One region of the Yersinia sp. SCPM-O-B-9106 (C-191) genome, then DNA from elsewhere that is predicted to be linked to it. Evidence: riboswitches for the same ligand, from Rfam matches in the RefSeq annotation. Region 1 holds a riboswitch; each other region holds the start of a gene.

Region 1 (6,538 bases):
TTACGCGCCCATGCAGGCAAATTTTTCTGACTCTTCACCATTTTTTGCCAGCTATTTTTATACACCGGTTGTTGTAGAAGATCAGCGGTGGTGGGAAGGGGCTTAGCAGGTGCGCCCTGAACAGGCGCTGAGTCTGATGGAGCCGAAACAACATTCATCGCTGGCTGCGCGAAAACCCAGGAACTGGCACTGAGTATCGCCGCAGCAACAAGACAATGGAGGGTTTTATGACCTTTCATTATCGAAATCCTTATTATCTGATTAATCTATACCCTAAATATATTGAACAGGCCTCAATGCAATAAATTGGCATGCGTGATAGTAGTTTGCATATTTATGACCCTTAACAGTAGGAAAAGTTGATCCATAGCACGAATTTTCATCCTAATTCTCGTTATACCGCAATCTGTATGACAGCTTGAGGTAAGCTATAAACCAGTAGATGATGAGTTGATAACCACCCGCGAAAAAGGCCCTGCTATGTTGACCCTTGAGTTACCCGAAGCCCCTAAGAAGCTGTATTACTCTGCTGGGGATGCCCATCCGCTAGATAAGCTTGAGAGCGATAAAATCGTCCAAATGGTGGTCGATCTGGATGTTGCCAACTCTGACAGTGAGCACTATGTTACCGGCTGGATGGGGCTAAATAGCGTGGTGGTGATACGGAATTATCAAAATAAGCGCGGCACCGCCAATGGCTTTGTGTTGAACAAAGGGGATAGCTATCGGCTGAGTATTCAGTCGATTGAGTTTCGTATCCCCAAGGTGGTGTTGTGGATGAGTTTTCGCCGCAAGCCCCGCACCATGGAGTTAATCACTTACGAAACATTAGGCGAGCAACCCAGCGGGATGCAGCAATATCGTAATATTCTCGAAGAGGAATTACGCCAGCAACTGGATGAAGATTGGCGTGAACTGAACGATTATCTGGGCGCGGCTTGCTGGCAAATCGAAAATAATGTTCCTTTGTGGCAACAAGCTCATCGAGAAATAACTTTGGCTGCCGTCAGCCAGCTCGCGGCAGCCCCCATTTTCCAAACCAAACCTTTGCAAGCTGACGGCAATTATGCCGGTTTCTGGGCCGGAGAATACTTTTTCGCCGTCAGACAACCCACGGCAGATAACCCGTTGCCAGCAATACAAATTTCTTGGCGGGAAGACGAAAAAAGCATCGGCAGTTATCAGTTCGACCTGATCAAAGATGAAGCTGGCGAGCCGAAGTTGCTACTGTGTATTCGCCCACGCAAAGCGGCTAAAAGTTACCTGCTTAATCGTTTTGATGCTCATCATTTGCAACGTGCCATCGCGATGTTTACGATGACACAGCGCTATTTACTGGCGTAATAATTTCATCGACTTCAGCCTCCAAAGTCAATGGAATTGCAACCAGACAGCCCCCTGCGGTTTCAAGGTCGAAGGGGATTACCACCATTGATGGAAATGGTGCACCGGCCCGATCCCCTGCCCCACCTCGAGGGTGTCGGCTTGTTCCAGTGCCCCTTGCAGATAATCTTTAGCTACACTCAGGGTAGCGGCCCAATTCGCGTGCCGTGGCCGTAATGCCGCCAGTGCAGCCGACAAGGTGCAACCGGTGCCGTGGGTATGTCGGGTATTAATCCGCCGTGTCACAAAGCGCTGCTCACTTTGCGCGGTAAACAGCCAATCTGGGCTTTCTTCGCCACTCAAATGCCCCCCTTTCATCAATACCCCCTGACAGCCGAGAGCTAACAATGCCCGCCCTTGTTCACACATTTCTTGTTCATTATGCGCGGGTTGGCAATCAAGCAATGTTGCGGCTTCCGGTAAATTAGGTGTAATCAAATCAACTTGCGGGAGCAATAAGCGGCGCACCGCATCAACGGCCTCTGGTGCAAGTAACGGGTCCCCGCTTTTGGCAACCATCACAGTATCTAACACTACAAATGGAATGGGATAACGCCGTAGTTGCGTAGCAACAATATCGACAATTTCCGCATTTGCCAGCATACCAATTTTGGCGCTATCGATACGCACATCACTGAGGACAGAATCTAGCTGAGCAGCAACAAAAGCGGGTTCGATGGGATAAACAGACTGTACACCACCGGTGTTTTGCGCCACTAAAGCGGTAATAACACTGGTGCCGTAGGCCTGTAATGCAGAAAAGGTTTTCAGATCAGCCTGGATACCGGCACCGCCGCTTGGGTCAGTTCCGGCAATAGTTAACACATTGATACGCTTCATTAATATACTTCCCTACGCTGGCATTATCCAGATCAGGTAATACGGGTAATATCTCAGCCATTCCACTATTTGTGGCAGGCACCCCGAGTCAGAATTGTTATTATCACGGGCAGATGATAGAAGGTCAATAATACATTCACTAAGCAAATGGCTTAGTGATATAAATAGCATGTGATAAAAGGGAGCCAAAGCCCCCTTATTCTTCTTCATTATTCTCCGCGTAATGCTTTAACATCATCGGCTTTGATATTCAGTGTGGGTTGCCCAAACTGCTGCAATAGATAATTACTCAAACTGACAACCTGCTCATCAGTTAATGTGTTGGCAAAACCGGGCATAAAGACCTCGCCATCATTGGTTTTGCGCGACACGCCGTGGAGAATGACATTAATCAGGTTATTTTGCGCGGATGCCCCGACCACCGAATTCTTCATCAATGATGGGTAATAACCATCTTTCACGCCCTCACCGGTAAAACTGTGGCAACTGGCACAGTTCCCCAAATACAAGCGCGCGCCGTCAGTGTTATTGTTCCCCGTAACAGTATCCGCCGTGAAAGGTACGCCACGTAAGGTATTAACACTGGTCGCCGACTGCCCCCAATCCGAACGGCTCTTAGTTTCGTCATTTGGATTTAATGGCTTCAGCGTGCGCAGATACACCGCCATTGCATTCAGATCACTGTCAGTCAGATGTCGGGTGCTGTTTTCAATCACTTCCGCCATCGGCCCAGCCGCTTGTGCTTTACCGTCAACATGGCCGCTGCGCAGATATTGCACGACCTGTTGCTGGCTCCAGCCCCCAATCCCAGCATGCGGATCTGAGGTAATATTGAATGCCGTCCAACCATCAATATCAGCACCGGCATAAGCTTTACTGTCTTTCATTCCCATGGTGATATTGCGCGGAGTATGACATTCACCACAATGCCCCAGCGCCTCAACAAAATAAGCCCCCTGGTTCCATTGCGCATCTTTGCTGGTATCGGGCTGGAAGCGCTGCCCCTCAAAATTCACCAGATTCCAGAACCACAGCCCCCAGCGCTGATTGAATGGGAACGGCATGTCATTTTCGCGATTCGGTTGATGCACTGCCGGTAAGCTGAACAAATAAGCTTTTATGGCTTTAACATCATCATCCGTCAGCAAGGTATAAGAGGTATAAGGGAAAGCAGGATAGAGATTCTCGCCGTTTTTGCCTTTCCCTTCATGCAGTGCGCGCAAAAACTCTTCATCCGTCCAACCACCAATTCCGGTTTCTTTATCGGGGGTAATATTCGGCGAATATAAGGTGCCCATCGGGGTTTTAAAGGCCAATCCACCGGCAAAGGGTTTGCCATCTTTGGTGGTGTGGCACGCCACACAGTCTGCGGCTTTGGTCAAATACTCACCCCGCGCAATCAGGTTAGCATCCGCACGAGCATATCCAGTTGCAGCGAATCCCAATGCTATAAACAGGAATGTCATTGAGTGACCTAGGGTTAGCTTTTTCATCTTACACCTCGGCCTTTAAAGTTTCAGCGATACGCAGAGAGAGAGCGGCAATCGTCAAAGTACAGTTCACTGAACCGACAGTTGGCATCACACTGCTGCTGGCGATAAACAAATTTTTGTGGTCATGGCTGCGGCAATCACTGTCCACCACGGAATCTTTGGGGTCATTGCCCATAATGGTGGTGCCAGTAATATGGTTATTATTGGCAAAGTTATTGTGGAACTGCACTTCAGTGCCGCCCATCAATCTGGCCGCTTCGGCATAGACTTGCTGAGTATGCACTGCACTTTTGCGCACATAATCATCCATTGCATAGTAAAATTCCGGCTTCGGAATGCCAATGGCGTCTTTCTCTGTCGGGCTGGGAATAATACGATTTTCCACATGCGGCAAGATTTCATGGAAACTGTCGAATTGCACAAAACGCGCCGCCCGATCGCGGATTTTGGCGTCAAGCTGCGGCCCGAGTTGTAATTCTCCTTGCTTGAGCAACTCAATGGTGACTTGATCTGTGCGGGACAAATTAGATAAATGAATCTTTTTCGCCGCATATTCAGCACGGAATGCGCCATCGCGGAACCCAATCAAAGAGGTCATTTCCTGCGGGCCACGCCCCGGCCAGAGCGGCTCACTAGCCATAAAGGTGACGCCAGTTCCGGGGTGGTCCATCAGATTGCGCCCGACCATATCGGAGCTATTCCCGACACCGAGTGGATTTTTATCATTGGTGGACATCAGCATCAGTTTCGGCGTTTCAATGCCATTGGCTGCCAACACAAAATACTTGCCCTCAGCGCGGTGCTCATTACCTTGTGCATCCTTAAACAAAGCGGCGGTAATTTGCTGCTGATCATCCACTTCCAGCTGATAAACCACCGCTTGTGGGCGAATAATAGCCCCCGCCAGCTCGGCTTTTTCAACATGAGTTATGGCGTTATACATCGCCCCTATCGGGCAAATTGGCATACAGTTATTGTTGCCGCAGCAAGTGGGACGGCCATCATAAGGGCGACTGTTGCGCGCCACCGGCTCAGTCACAACATCAAAACGACTGCCATTAAAAGTGTGGCTGTTGAGCACGGTTTTAATGCGCTGTTCATTCCACGATAACGGCAGCGGTGCCATCGGGTAAGGCGCACTACGCGGGGAGCCAAGATCTTCATCACTCGGCCCCCAAACACCGAGTTCCTGCTCTGCGCGTAAATACCATTTTTCCAGCGCGGCATAGTCAATCGGCCAATCGCGCCCGACGCCATAGATTGTTTTTAGCTTGAAATCATTCGGCAGAAAACGCCAGGCCGATGCTGCCCAGTGCCAGGTGGTGCCCCCTACCGCGCGAATATATTGTACATCGTAGGGGTGCTCACCCTTTTGAATCAAATAGTTATTATTAGGGTTAGATTCAGGATGGGGGGCATAAGATGTTGAGGGGTAAGGCGCCATATTGTCTGATTTGTCGGGCTGATTGCGGAAGTTTTCCACAATTTCCCAACGCGAAAGGCGCGGCCCCGCTTCTAAAACCAATACTGACTTACCAGCCATCGCCAATTGATGCGCGACTAAACCGCCAGCAACGCCCGAGCCAATGACGACGATGTCCGCCTTGAGTGTGTCAGCCATAAATGTATCCTCCAAAATTATAAGGCGACATCAGGCTTTACAGCCCAGTATCCGGGTTTATTCGGGCAATAAGAGCGAATAACCAACACATCGGATACCGCATCGAACATTAATGCATTTTCATAACTGATGACTGCCGCATCAGTTCCTTCACCAATCACTCCCACATACCAACCTTGCAAAATCTGCCGGGCAATCTGCTGCTGTAGTGGCGGCCATTGATGAGGTTCGCCGCTAGGTAAAGGTTGTAATAAGGCCAGTTTCTGGTCAAAACCACCGATTTTACCGAGTAAAACCTGATAGAGGCGCTGACCAACCTGCGCATTAAGTTGGCGCTTGCCCGTCAGTGCGCGGGAGACCAACATGAATCTTTCAAAGTGCTGCGGCGAGGTTTGAGTTGATGCTGCGAAAGCATCCAAAGAAAGGGGGTTCATCAGGCTGCTGACCAGCCCAACACCGACATACCCGAGTAAACGCCGACGTGAAATGCCGCGTAGCTGAGGTATCGGAGAGCGAGTTACCGACATGTTTTTTCTCCACAAAAGAGCATGCACGCAGTGTTCATCTGTTGATCATGCTGTTAATCAGCATAGTCAATAGATGCGGGTGACTGCGGGCGAAACCACCGAGTAAGGTACTCTCGGCAGTGGCAATCTTGACGAATAATGAATGGAATTCCCGCCTTATGGCGATGTGAATTATAAGATGAAGATGTTAAATATTTAGTTTAGTTGTAAAGATTCGTCAAGATTATACCCCTCTTAATGAGAGGGTAAAGTTAAATGTGACGCAAGTCACATTTTGTAACTATGATGCCGAGTTATTGCCCCATTCGATTAATACATCAACACGATTAAGAACATGTGCAGCCTGATACCAAATTTTGGTGTATTTAGTTGAGTTGTAAGTTTGTAAAAACGCGATTAACAGCGCTTTTGTTTGCTCCAATGCTGTTTTATCGGTCGGCTGATTTTTATTTTCTTCAAACAGGGTCTCCAGAGCTTCAAGCTTGTGCAGGAAAGCAGCCAATTCATCAGTCCATTCATCTTGATGTAGCCTATTGGCTATTTTTGACAGTAACCAGGGAATATAGTCGTGACTGAGGCTGATATTCTGTACGTGATAATGAGTTGAAGACCAAGTGGTATCAAGTCCCCCACATTGATCGCCAGTTTTATCGCGCATAGACCTCAGTTCACAA
Region 2 (6,538 bases), 430 kb from region 1:
GCCGCCAGATAATGTCACCCCGCCACCACTGCGCCGATAAAATGGCAAATCGCGCAGCAATATCGCCATAGTGCCGTCAATATCAATGGGGTCACCGCACACCGTCAACGCACCACTGGGGCAGCGCGTTTTCAGTGCTTGAAAGTCGTCTTCAGCCAATAGCTGGCGATGAATAACAATTTTATTATCAATATGTTGGATTGCTTGCGGGCAAGTCTGATGACACAAATCGCAGCCGGATAAACACAGACGCGGGTCAAATAACAGCTCCGGCTCACGTGAGCGGCTTTCGGGGTTTTGGCACCAGCGACAACTCAACGAACAGCCTTTGAGGAACACCACGCTACGAATGCCGGGGCCGTCATGAGTGGAATAACGTTGTAAATTAAAAATCATCTTATTCCTCCCATTCGCTGACTAACCCGCTTTCATTAACAAGCAGTATCCGCGTAATATAGGGAAAGAAAAATTGATGAAGTTTGCCGAGGAGTTCCCCTTTTATGTCTACCTCCCGCTTGCAACAGCAGTTCATTCGCCTTTGGCAACGTTTTAGCGGTTTGCCCACAGAAACCACCTTGCAGGAGCTGGCTGACGTGCTCTGTTGCTCGCGCCGCCATGTGCGTTCCTTATTGGGCAGTATGCAGCAAGAGGGGTGGCTGAGCTGGCAGGCGGAAGCTGGCCGAGGTAAGCGCTCACAACTGACTTTCCTCTGCTCCGGCCTGGCCTTACAGCAACAGCGGGCCGAAGAGTTACTGGAACAAGAAAGTATTGATCAACTGGTGCAGTTGGTCGGGGATAAAAAAGCAGTGCGCCAAATGCTGCTCTCTCAGTTAGGGCGCAGCTTCCGGCAAGGTAAACATATTCTGCGGGTGCTCTATTACCGCCCCTTACAAAATCTATTACCCGGCACCGCGCTGCGCCGCTCAGAAACCCATATGGTGCGGCAGATTTTTAATGGTCTGACGCGGATAAATGAGGAAAATGGGGAACTGGAGCCGGATTTGTCTCATCACTGGCAAGCCATTAGCCCATTGCATTGGCGCTTTTATTTGCGCCCGGCGATTCATTTTCACCATGGCCGTGAGCTGGAAATGAATGATGTGATGACCAGCCTGACTCGGTTAATCTCCCAACCGCTGTTTTCACATATCACCGCGGTGCGCTCACCCACCCCGTATGTGATTGATGTGCATCTCAGTACCCCGGACAGCTGGCTGCCGTGGTTGTTGGGCAGTGTACACGCCATGATCTTGCCGCAAGAGTGGGAAAATCAGCCGGATTTCCGCCGACATCCTATTGGGACTGGCCCTTATTCCGTGATTCGAAATCATCATAGCCAATTGAAAATTCAGGCATTTGATAATTATTTTGGTTTTCGCGCACTTATTGATGAGGTCAATATTTGGGTATTACCGGAGCTGTCCGAAGAATTGGTTTATTCCGGTGTGCAATTGCAAGCTGATGATACCAGTAAAAATGAGCTGGAAAGCCGGCTGGAAGAAGGCTGTTATTTTCTGTTATTCGACCAGCGATCTCCCCAAACCTGCAATCCTGATATCCGCCGTTGGCTCTGTGAACTCATCACCCCCGTCGCCCTACTCAGCCATGCCGATCCTTTTTACCAACGCTACTGGTCACCGGCTTACGGCATGTTACCGCGCTGGCACCATAACCGGCTCAGGGTACTGGAAGCGAAACCGGAAGGTTTGACCGAACTGACACTGACTTTTTATAGTCACCATTCAGAGTTTGATGCTATCAGCCAAACATTGGCCACATTATTGGCCGCACACGGGGTCAAATTGATCATAAATGTGGTGGATTATGCCAGTTGGTATCAAGGGGATGCACAGAGCGACATCTGGCTCGGCAGCGCCAATTTTTATCTGCCGCTGGAATTTTCCCTGTTTGCCACCTTGTATGAGCTGCCGCTGCTGCAATATTGCCTGGATGAAAAACTGCACCAAGATGTTGAATTATGGCGAAATAATACTCTGCCAATGGCGGAATGGAGCCAGCGTTTGGTCAGCCAGAATCAATTTCACCCACTGTTCCATCACTGGCTAGAATTATATGGGCAGCACAGTATGCGCGGGGTGCGCATGAACACACTCGGCTGGTTTGACTTCAAATCGGCCTGGTTTACGCCACCAGAGGATTAAACCCGCTTTCGCCCACTGCAATTAAACTCTACAATAGCGCCGTCTCAACGGGGTGCTAACTTGCAGAAAATCGCAAGTTAGCTGAGAGCAAACCCGTCGAACCTGATCCGGTTAACACCGGCGGAGGGATTTGAGAAAAATAACGCTGTATCTTCTTGATATTCATGTTATTTACCGCCTCAGATACCTTTGCCACCTTTATCTTTAAGGAGTGCAAAGTGTTTAAACGCATGATTTCCTGCTTGTTTTTTCTGTCTGCCGCTGCCGTCGCTGCTGATAAACCCACCTTGACTGTTTATACCTATGATTCTTTCGCGGCTGATTGGGGCCCGGGGCCGTCGATTAAAAAAGCCTTTGAAGCCGAGTGTGATTGTCAGCTTAAATTTGTGGCGCTGGAAGATGGTGTTTCCCTGCTGAACCGCCTGCGGATGGAGGGTAAAAATAGCCAAGCCGATGTGGTGTTGGGCTTAGATAACAATCTGCTGCAAGCGGCAGAGCAAACCGGATTATTCGTGCCAAGTCAGGTAGATACCAGCCATCTGACTTTGCCAGAAAAATGGCAAAATAAAATTTTCGTCCCCTACGATTATGGCTATTTTGCTTTTGTGTATGACAAAAATAAATTGAAAAATCCGCCGAAAAGCCTGCAAGAATTAGTCGACAGCAAAGAACCGTGGAAAGTGATTTATCAAGACCCGCGCACCAGTACCCCGGGCCTCGGTTTAATGTTGTGGATGCAAAAAGTCTATGGCGACCAAGCCCCGCAAGCCTGGCAGAAATTAGCGAAAAAAACCGTCACCGTGACCAAAGGCTGGAGTGAAGCTTACGGCTTGTTCCTGAAAGGTGAAGGGGATTTCGTGCTGAGCTACACCACTTCTCCGGCTTATCATCTGATTGCAGAGAAGAAAGACAACTATGCGGCGGCTGATTTCAGTGAAGGCCACTATCTGCAAGTGGAAGTGGCTGGTGTGGTCGCGTCCAGCAAACAACCGGAACTGGCGCAGCGCTTTATGCAATTTATGGTCACTCCTGCATTCCAGAATCATATCCCGACCGGCAACTGGATGTATCCGGTAATCAAAATGGACTTACCGGCTGGATTTGAAACACTCACCGTGCCGCAAAAAGCTTTGCAGTTTGATGCAAAAGACGTGGCTGATAATCGCGGTAAATGGATTCAAGCATGGCAATCCGCCGTCAGCCACTAATCCCCGCGTGGCTATGGCCGGGGCTACTGGCCGCCTTGCTGATAACCGGTGTCGCCTTACTGGCGTTCACCGCTATCTGGCGTCACGCGCCAGCGGCAGACTGGCAAAGCATCTGGCATGACAGTTATCTGTGGCATGTGATTCGCTTCACTTTCTGGCAGGCGTTTCTCTCTGCGCTGCTGTCCGTTATTCCGGCGATTTTTTTGGCGCGCGCCTTATATCGCCGCCGCTTCCCCGGCCGCCAATTGATGCTGCGCTTATGTGCCATGACATTGGTGCTGCCGGTGCTGGTCGCCATTTTCGGCATCCTGACGGTTTATGGCCGCCAAGGTTGGCTGGCGGCACTATTGGGCTGGCTAGGAGTGGATTACCGCTTCTCGCCCTATGGTTTACAAGGGATTTTGCTGGCGCATATTTTCTTTAATATGCCGCTGGCAACCCGCTTGTTATTGCAGTCATTGGAAAGCATTGCCGTTGAGCAGCGCCAGTTAGCCGCCCAATTGGGCATGAACGGCTGGCAGCATTTTCGCTGGATCGAGTGGCCCTATCTGCGCCGCCAAATTCTGCCGACTGCCGCGCTGATTTTCATGCTGTGTTTTGCCAGCTTTGCCACCGTGCTCTCTCTGGGCGGCGGGCCGCAAGCTACCACCATCGAACTGGCTATTTATCAGGCACTTAGTTATGACTATGATTTAGGGCGCGCCGCATTATTGGCACTGATTCAACTGGGTTGCTGTCTGGGATTGGTGGTGCTGAGCCAACGGCTAAGTTCAGTGTTGGCGGTGGGAAATACCCATGCTCAGGAGTGGCGCAGTCAGCAGGATAGTACCTGGTCGCGCATTAGCGATACATTGTTAATCGGGGCGGCGTTATTATTGATGGTGCCACCATTGCTGGCTGTTGTAATTGATGGCAGCAATAAAACGATATTGACCGTGCTACAACAACCGGCGCTGTGGCAAGCTTTCTTTACCTCACTGACTATCGCCATTGGGGCCGGATTATTGTGTGTCACTCTGACTATGATGCTGTTATGGAGCAGCCGTGAGCTGAAACTGCGCCACCACGCGGCTTACGGGCAAGTATTGGACATCAGCGGCATGGTGATTCTGGCGATGCCGGGGATCGTGCTGGCAACCGGCTTTTTTTTATTGCTCAATGACACTCTGGGCTTGCCGCAATCGCCTTATGCACTGGTGATTCTGACCAATGCGCTGATGGCGGTGCCCTATGCATTAAAAGTGTTGGATAACCCGATGCGAGACTTGGCTGAGCGCTATACGCCGCTGTGTTTATCACTGGATATTCGCGGCTGGCACCGTGTGCGCCACATTGAGTTACGGGCACTGAAACGCCCGCTGGCTCAAGCGTTGGCCTTCGCCAGTGTGCTTTCTATCGGGGATTTTGGCGTGGTCGCGCTGTTTGGTAACGAGCATTTCCGCACCCTGCCATTTTATCTCTATCAACAGATAGGGTCTTATCGCAGCAATGATGGCGCGGTGACCGCCCTGCTGCTGCTGTTACTGTGTTTCCTGCTGTTTACTCTGATTGAAAAACTGCCGAGCCGCCATGCTAAAGCTTGAGAAAATCACCTATTTATACGACCACTTACCGATGCGTTTTGATTTGCGCATGCAAGCCGGTGAGCGGGTGGCTATTCTTGGCCCCAGTGGGGCGGGTAAAAGCACGCTATTGAGCTTAATTGCGGGCTTTTTAGCTCCGGCCAGTGGTCAAATGCTGCTGAATAATCAAGACCATACCCTAACACCGCCCGCCCAAAGGCCGGTATCCATGTTATTTCAGGAAAATAATCTGTTCGCGCATTTGAATGTCGAACAAAACATTGGGCTGGGTTTGCATCCGGGGCTAAAACTCAATCATGAGCAAAAATTACTGCTCGGCCAGATTGCGCAACAAGTTGGGTTGGAAGAGTGTCTTGACCGGCTACCGGCACAGCTTTCCGGCGGCCAACGCCAGCGGGCGGCACTGGCGCGCTGTCTGGTGCGCAGCCAACCCATCCTGCTGCTGGACGAACCCTTTTCCGCATTAGACCCGGCACTGCGCAATGAAATGCTGCAATTGGTCGAAAACGTCTGCGAAAATCGCCAATTGACCTTGTTGATGGTGTCGCACAATCTGGATGACGCCGCCCGCATTGCCGAGCGCACTTTATTGGTGGTGGATGGCCGTATTTACTATGACGGCCCCACTCAGGCACTGGTCAACGGCACTGCGCCGGAAGCCAGGGTGCTAGGGATTGCTCCCCAGCGGTAGTTGATGGAACCGCTAACCCCCTGCGGCGTAAAGGCCGAAGGGGATTACCCAGCAAGAACCTTCCATAATAGATGACGATAAAGCGGCATGATGGGCTGCATATGGAGCCAGACAAAACTGGCTATCGCCAGCATAATGGACAGCACCGTCACCCAGCGCAAGCGGGCCAAAGGCAGCCATTTGCTCAGGCGGTCTGGGCTGCGTTTACCAAAGCGCCACCAGCGCCATGCCAACCACAATGCCAGCCAAATCAGTACCACCACGGCAAATAATAGCCACTTAAACATATAACTGTTGGCATTCGGCGGGATATCTATGGCGACGCCAGCCAGTATGCCAGGGAAGAAATAAAGCGGCGGCCAAGTGAGGCAACCAATCACATTCGGCAACGCGAATTTTACTGGCGGCAGGTTTAACATCCCCGCCACCATCGGGACGATAGGCCGCGTTGGGCCGATAAAGCGCCCCAACAGCACCGTTGCCATGCTGTGGTTATGCAAAGCATGCTCAGTTTTCGCCAACAGCGATTTATGCTTTTTCAGGAAAGACCAGCGATGCAGCGGCTCTTTGAAGCGGCGGCCAATAAAATACGAAGCCCAATCCCCCACCAGACAGCCCACAGTCGCTGCGGCCCAAGCAGAATAAAAGCCCACTTCCCCGCTGCCAATCAACGCGCCCACCGTGGTCATCATCACCGTGCCAGGCAGCAACATCCCCACCAAAGCTAAAGATTCGAGAAAAGTGACTAACATGACGACAAATAGCGTGAAAGCCAGCGATTGCGTCAATAAATGTAATAAATAGGCTTCCATAGATTTGTCCGTTGGGTTCAGGCGCGGGAGATTGTCCAGTGCCCCATGAAATGAGTCAATCAGGGAATTGTGTGAATTAATG
Region 3 (6,538 bases), 1.6 Mb from region 1:
GCGTGTAACTGGCATTTTTCCCAGTCAGCGCGCGGGATGATGACCTGATTAATCGCCAGCGCGGTACCCGGCTGGTGGCGGTTCAGTTGTTGGAGCAGCATGGCAGCAGTTATCGCGCATTCCACTTCAAGCGGCAGATCATTGAGTACAATATTGATATGTTTACTCTTCACCGTGAGCCTCCACAGACTGGGCAATGTTTTGCCCGCGTGAGTTGCAAGGTGCTCCAGCTTTGCTGCTTACCATCAAATAGGCGCAATTTCCCACTGAGCGGAGAGGCCAGCCCAGCCAGCATTTTAATGGCCTCCAGTGCTTGCAAGGTGCCGATGACACCCACTACCGGCCCCAATATACCGGCGGTGCGGCAATTACGTTGCGGTAGCTCTTTATCTGGATAAAGACAGGTATAGCAACCTTGGGAATAGGGCGGTTCAATCACTAATAACTGCCCGCTGAAACCCACGGCGCTGCCGCTGATTAACGGTTTTTGTGCTTTAATACAGGCGGCATTGACTTGATGGCGCGTCTCCATGTTGTCACTGCAATCGAGCACTAAATTAACGCCAGCAACAGCATCAGCCAGCGCTTGGTCGGCCAGCCGTGTTTCCAACGCGATAATTTCAATCTGTGGGTTAAGATTTTGCAAATGATGCTGGGCTAACCGCGCTTTAGTTGGGTTAGTGGGCGATTTTCGGTCGAGATCCGTGGTGCGATATAATATTTGGCGCTGCAAATTGGTCAATTCTAGCGGGTCATCGTCAGCCAATAATAATGTTCCAACCCCGGCCGCTGCCAAATAGAGTGCCGCTGGGGAGCCAAGTCCCCCGAGGCCGACAATCAATACACTGGCAGTTTTCAGTTTCAATTGGCCCTCAGGGCCAATATCTTCCAGCAATAACTGGCGGCTGTAGCGCAAGAATTCACTGTCACTCAATTCATGCATGTTTATCATCAGCCAGCTCCTTGCCCTCGATCAGATGCAGTAATTGCGCGGTGGCCTGCTGCCAGTTATCGGCCTGAGTAATTGCGCTGACCACCGCCACACTGCCGACGCCAGTTGCCAATACGGCGGGGACGCGCTCAATACTGATGCCGCCGATGGCGACCGTCGGGTAATCCGGGGTGTTGTCGACCATCTGCTTAAGCACCGCCAGCCCTTGTGGGGATGATGGCATCTGCTTGGTTTGGGTCGGAAAAATATGCCCCAATGCAATGTAAGAGGGGCGGATGGCTTTGGCTATCGCCAGTTCGTGTTCATCGTGAGTGGAGACCCCGAGCCGCAATCCGGCTTGCTGAATTGCAGCCAAATCAGTGGCTTCCAGATCTTCCTGCCCCAGATGCACCCCGTAAGCGCCATGTTTAATCGCCAGCCGCCAGTAATCATTGATAAATAAGCGTGCCTGATAGCGTTTACCTAATTCAATGGCAGCAGCAATATCTTGTTCTACCTGCGCATCCTCTAAATCCTTGATTCGCAACTGGATGGTGGTTACACCTGCCGCAAGCAGGCGCTCTATCCACAGCACGGAATCGACCACCGGATACAGACCAAGGTGCTGCTTGGTCGCGGGGAAGCCTCTCTTGGCAGAAAATAAAGCATTATCAGACTGGCTCATTATTCGCCTCCGCTTGCAGACTGGCGGGGGCGTGATACAGCTCGCTACCACGGGCGCGGAACTCAGCGGACATCTGCTCCATACCGGATTGCAAAACTTCGATAGGTTGAGCCGCCGTTTCTTGCACCACCGCCAACTCTTGCCTGGCGGCTGTTTCTTGCTTAGCGGCGTAATCGCGCACTTCCTGCGAAATTTTCATCGAACAGAATTTCGGCCCACACATGGAGCAGAAATGCGCCACTTTGCCGGATTCTTGTGGCAGAGTTTCATCGTGATAAGCACGCGCGGTTTCAGGGTCGAGAGCCAAATTAAATTGATCCTCCCAACGGAATTCAAAACGCGCTTTTGACATGGCGTTATCGCGGATTTGCGCGCCGGGGTGACCTTTCGCTAAATCAGCCGCATGGGCTGCAATTTTATAAGTGATAAGCCCCTGTTTTACATCTTCTTTATTGGGTAAACCAAGGTGCTCTTTGGGGGTGACATAGCACAGCATAGCGCAGCCGAACCAACCAATCATGGCCGCGCCGATGCCGGAGGTAAAATGGTCATAACCGGGGGCAATGTCGGTGGTCAAGGGGCCTAAGGTATAAAATGGCGCTTCGTGGCAATGCTCCAGCTCTTCAGTCATATTGCGGCGAATCATCTGCATTGGCACATGCCCAGGGCCTTCAATCATCACCTGCACATCATATTCCCAGGCGATTTTGGTCAATTCGCCCAAGGTATGCAGCTCAGCGAATTGGGCTTCATCATTGGCATCCTGAATGGAACCAGGGCGCAGACCATCACCCAATGATAATGAAACATCATAAGCCGCGCAGATCTGGCAGATTTCGCGGAAATGCTGATACAGGAAATTTTCCTGATGATGGGAAAGGCACCATTTCGCCATAATCGACCCGCCACGGGAGACGATACCGGTCAGCCGTTTAGCGGTCATCGGCACATAGCGCAACAGCACACCGGCATGAATCGTAAAGTAATCAACCCCTTGCTCGGCCTGCTCTAGCAGGGTGTCGCGGAACATTTCCCAGGTTAGGTTTTCCGCCACGCCATTGACTTTTTCCAGCGCCTGATAGATAGGGACGGTGCCAATGGGGACTGGGCTATTGCGCAGTATCCATTCACGAGTTTCATGAATATAGCGGCCAGTGGATAAGTCCATCACGGTATCCGCGCCCCAGCGCGTTGACCACACCAGTTTTTCCACTTCTTCCTCAATGGAAGAGGTCACGGCAGAGTTGCCGATGTTGGCGTTCACTTTCACCAAAAAGTTGCGGCCAATAATCATCGGTTCAGATTCTGGGTGGTTAATATTCGCGGGGATGATAGCTCGACCAGCGGCCACTTCCTGTCGGACAAATTCTGCGGTGATATTCTCTGGCAGATGCGCACCAAATGCTTGCCCCGCATGCTGTTGGCGTAATACTTCACTGCGAATACGTTCACGGCCCATATTCTCCCGCAGGGCGATAAACTCCATTTCTGGGGTGATTTTACCTGCCCGGGCGTAATGCAACTGAGTGACACATTGGCCCGCAAGGGCTTTTTTGGGGCGGGGCAGATGCTCAAAACGCAAATGGTCTAAGCCCTCATCAGCCAAGCGCTGTTGGGTGAAGCCAGAACTGACCGAGGAGAGCGCGGCGGTATCCTGACGATCGGCTATCCAGCTCTCGCGCAGTTTGGGTAAACCGGCATGCACATCCAGCTTAGCGCGCGGATCACCATAAGGGCCGGAGGTGTCATACACCGGAATGGCTTCATTTTCTTCATAGTGGGGAGAGTCCTTACCGCCGCCGATCAATGTCGGGCTGAGTTGGATCTCGCGCATCGGCACTTGAATATCGGGCCGTGAGCCTTGCAGATAAATACGTTGGGAGTTAGGGAAGGTAACCCCTTGCAGGGTATCAATAAATTCTTGGGCTTGTTCACGTTGTTGTTTACGTGGAATAGACTGACGTGGGCGTGATAAATCTTTAGCAATTGTATTATTAGACATAGCAAATTCCTACCAATGGGTTTAAAGGCCAATGTGGTTAAGGGGAAAATTGCTTGTCTGGAGCTTGGCGGGAGTAACGATGTTAGCCAGTGACCGGCAGCCACCTGTCAGGTGAATTCCGGGCCTGTAGCGATAAATTACTCTTGTTCCCTTCGCGGGTATTAACCCGATCAGGTTCCGCGGATCCCGAATTAACGGTCTCAGCCTGCGTTTGTTTTCCTAAGAAAACAGGTGCTAGGCACTCCGACAAGAATCCTCAGTATATACCCTTCTTACTTGAAATTGCAGCGGTGTTAGCTACGTTCATTCACCCGAATCACTTACCTGTGTAAGCTCATCGGAATTCATTCACTTGCTGCCTACCTGCAATCTCAATTACTTTGGGTATTGAGGTTGAATGAGAACTACAAGCTCGCACAGATCTGTGGGCTATTTTACCTGCCCTGTTTGATCCACTGGCTGAGCAGCTTGCCAGGATTCAGCCGCCCACTGAATTAATTGATCTTCCAGCCGAAAACGGGCATCAAGGGTTTCGCCGATATCGGATAAAGCTTGTTGAAACTCAGTGCAGCTATCGTCATCGATCTCAATGTTTGTATAGCGATCATGGAATGCCATGATAGTTTGAGTGTTATTTTTCAAAGCAGGATAAACTTTGGTGGTCAGAGCCATTTTCGGGCTGGATGCGCCTTCCACCTGTTTGATAATTCTGTCGTAGATATTGAAATGTCCGGAGGAGAGATAATCCACCAGATTATGACAAAAGTTCTCCAGCGCTTTTTCATTAAGCGGGGTATGCTTTTCTTTTTGCGGCTTAATACCGATCACTGTGCAATACGAGACTAAAAGTTCTTTACGTGCATGAAGCCATTGATCAATTAATTCATTACTGCCGCCAACGCGTTGAGTCAGGCTTTCCAGTCGGTTGAGCATGATCGACCCCGTGAGTAAGAAAAAGTAAAAGTGGGTTACAAAAAAGTAACAAGCCGGATTCTAGATTGCCAGTGAAGTCGAGGTTGTGCAACAACGATATGGAACTACAACTTACAGGTAAAGAAAGTGGCTGGTGGATTGTCAGCCATGAAAACAAATTATGGTTACCAAACGGGGAGTTACCACAGGGTAATGCGGCCAATTGGTCATTACAGGGCGCGACCGCACGGCAGATTGGTGAATGGCAAGGGCAGGCGGTTTGGCTGATCCGCCAACAGATGTCCACCGAGATGGGGTCAGTGCGGCAATTACTGGATGTCGATCGCGGTTTGTTTCAACTGGCGGGGCGCGGCGTACAATTGGCCGAGTTTTATCGATCTCACCGCTATTGTGGCTATTGTGGGCATCAAATGCATGCCAGCCGCACCGAGTGGGCTTGCCTGTGCAATCATTGTCGTGAACGTTATTATCCACAAATCGCCCCTTGCGTGATTGTTGCCATTCGCCGTGGTGATGAAATTTTATTGGCGCAGCATGTTCGCCATCGTGGCGGTATTAACACGGTGTTGGCCGGGTTTGTCGAAGTGGGGGAGACACTGGAACAGGCGGTTTCCCGCGAAGTGCTGGAAGAAAGTAATATCCACATTAAAAACCTGCGCTATGTGACGTCACAGCCGTGGCCATTCCCGCATTCACTGATGATGGCCTTTATGGCGGAGTATGACAGCGGTGAGCTGCAACACGATCCTAAAGAGCTGCTGAATGCCGGTTGGTATCGCTATGACCAATTGCCATTACTGCCGCCACCAGGCACCGTGGCGCGCCGGCTGATTGAAGATACCGTCGTATTATGTCGCGAAGAGCAATTCGATGCGGGCGAGTAGCTAAAAAACCGCCTTTAGCCGCAACAGGAAAGTATTATCTGACATGCTACAATGCGCGCAGATAATCAAGGGAGCTTTATCATGAGTGAATTGAAAAATGATCGTTATCTGCGTGCTTTGCTACGCCAGCCGGTAGATGTGACTCCGGTGTGGATGATGCGCCAGGCAGGCCGCTATTTGCCAGAGTATAAAGCCACCCGTGCTATTGCCGGGGATTTTATGTCGCTGTGCAAAAATGCTGAGTTGGCCTGTGAAGTGACGATGCAACCCTTGCGTCGTTATCCGCTGGATGCGGCGATTTTGTTTTCAGACATTCTGACCATTCCTGATGCCATGGGGCTAGGGCTTTATTTTGAAACCGGCGAAGGCCCGCGTTTTCAATCTCCTATTACCTGCCGAGCTGATGTTGAAAAACTGCCCATTCCTGACCCTGAGCAGGAATTGGGTTACGTTATGAACGCGGTGAGAACCATTCGCCGTGAGTTGGCCGGTGCGGTGCCATTAATTGGTTTCTCCGGTAGCCCATGGACTCTGGCGACCTATATGGTCGAGGGCGGCAGCAGTAAGGCTTTCACTAAACTGAAGAAAATGATGTATGCCGAGCCGCAGACTCTGCATCTGTTGCTGGATAAACTGGCTGACAGTGTCATTTTGTATCTCAATGCTCAAATCAAAGCTGGCGCGCAATCCGTGATGATCTTTGATACCTGGGGCGGGGTGCTAACCGGGCGCGATTATGCTGAATTCTCCTTGAATTATATGCATAAAATTGTTGATGGCCTGATCCGCGAAAACGACGGACGGCGGGTTCCGGTCACTTTGTTCACCAAAGGCGGTGGGCAATGGTTAGAAGCGATGGCCGCGACCGGCTGTGATGCATTGGGGCTGGATTGGACCACAGATATCGCCGACGCGCGCCGCCGAGTGGGTGATAAAGTTGCTCTGCAAGGTAATATGGACCCTTCCGTTCTTTATGCCCCCCCGGCGCGTATTGAGGAAGAAGTCAGCACGATTCTGGCCAGTTTTGGGCAGGGTGATGGGCATGTCTTTAACCTAGGCCACGGTATCCATCAGGATGTCCCGCCAGAACATGCGGGCGCTTT

What was found. A riboswitch is a leader RNA that binds a small molecule or an ion and turns the genes downstream of it on or off. The one in region 1 is predicted to bind thiamine pyrophosphate.
Region 2: linked by a shared signal. The riboswitch ahead of thiB (thiamine ABC transporter substrate binding subunit) and the one ahead of thiD (bifunctional hydroxymethylpyrimidine kinase/phosphomethylpyrimidine kinase) in region 1 are both predicted to bind thiamine pyrophosphate.
Region 3: linked by a shared signal. The riboswitch ahead of thiC (phosphomethylpyrimidine synthase ThiC) and the one ahead of thiD (bifunctional hydroxymethylpyrimidine kinase/phosphomethylpyrimidine kinase) in region 1 are both predicted to bind thiamine pyrophosphate.

What each region holds. Positions count from the first base shown of each region.
Region 1 is NZ_CP110791.1:1,184,504-1,191,041, reverse strand. Features, by position in the region: gene OP863_RS05415 (inhibitor of vertebrate lysozyme family protein) at 1-239, opposite strand, end outside; gene OP863_RS05410 (hypothetical protein) at 481-1,344, shown strand; gene thiD (bifunctional hydroxymethylpyrimidine kinase/phosphomethylpyrimidine kinase) at 1,423-2,223, opposite strand; TPP riboswitch at 2,216-2,319, opposite strand; gene OP863_RS05400 (cytochrome c) at 2,433-3,716, opposite strand; gene OP863_RS05395 (GMC family oxidoreductase) at 3,718-5,337, opposite strand; gene OP863_RS05390 (sugar dehydrogenase complex small subunit) at 5,355-5,864, opposite strand; gene OP863_RS05385 (hypothetical protein) at 6,145-6,538, opposite strand, start outside.
Region 2 is NZ_CP110791.1:756,661-763,198, reverse strand. Features, by position in the region: gene OP863_RS03400 (glycyl-radical enzyme activating protein) at 1-396, opposite strand, end outside; gene sgrR (HTH-type transcriptional regulator SgrR) at 501-2,162, shown strand; TPP riboswitch at 2,201-2,309, shown strand; gene thiB (thiamine ABC transporter substrate binding subunit) at 2,381-3,370, shown strand; gene thiP (thiamine/thiamine pyrophosphate ABC transporter permease ThiP) at 3,346-4,953, shown strand; gene thiQ (thiamine ABC transporter ATP-binding protein ThiQ) at 4,940-5,644, shown strand; gene OP863_RS03375 (DedA family protein) at 5,689-6,456, opposite strand.
Region 3 is NZ_CP110791.1:4,039,186-4,045,723, reverse strand. Features, by position in the region: gene thiS (sulfur carrier protein ThiS) at 1-173, opposite strand, end outside; gene OP863_RS18240 (HesA/MoeB/ThiF family protein) at 170-952, opposite strand; gene thiE (thiamine phosphate synthase) at 936-1,616, opposite strand; gene thiC (phosphomethylpyrimidine synthase ThiC) at 1,603-3,618, opposite strand; TPP riboswitch at 3,749-3,874, opposite strand; gene OP863_RS18225 (Rsd/AlgQ family anti-sigma factor) at 4,048-4,551, opposite strand; gene nudC (NAD(+) diphosphatase) at 4,650-5,435, shown strand; gene hemE (uroporphyrinogen decarboxylase) at 5,517-6,538, shown strand, end outside.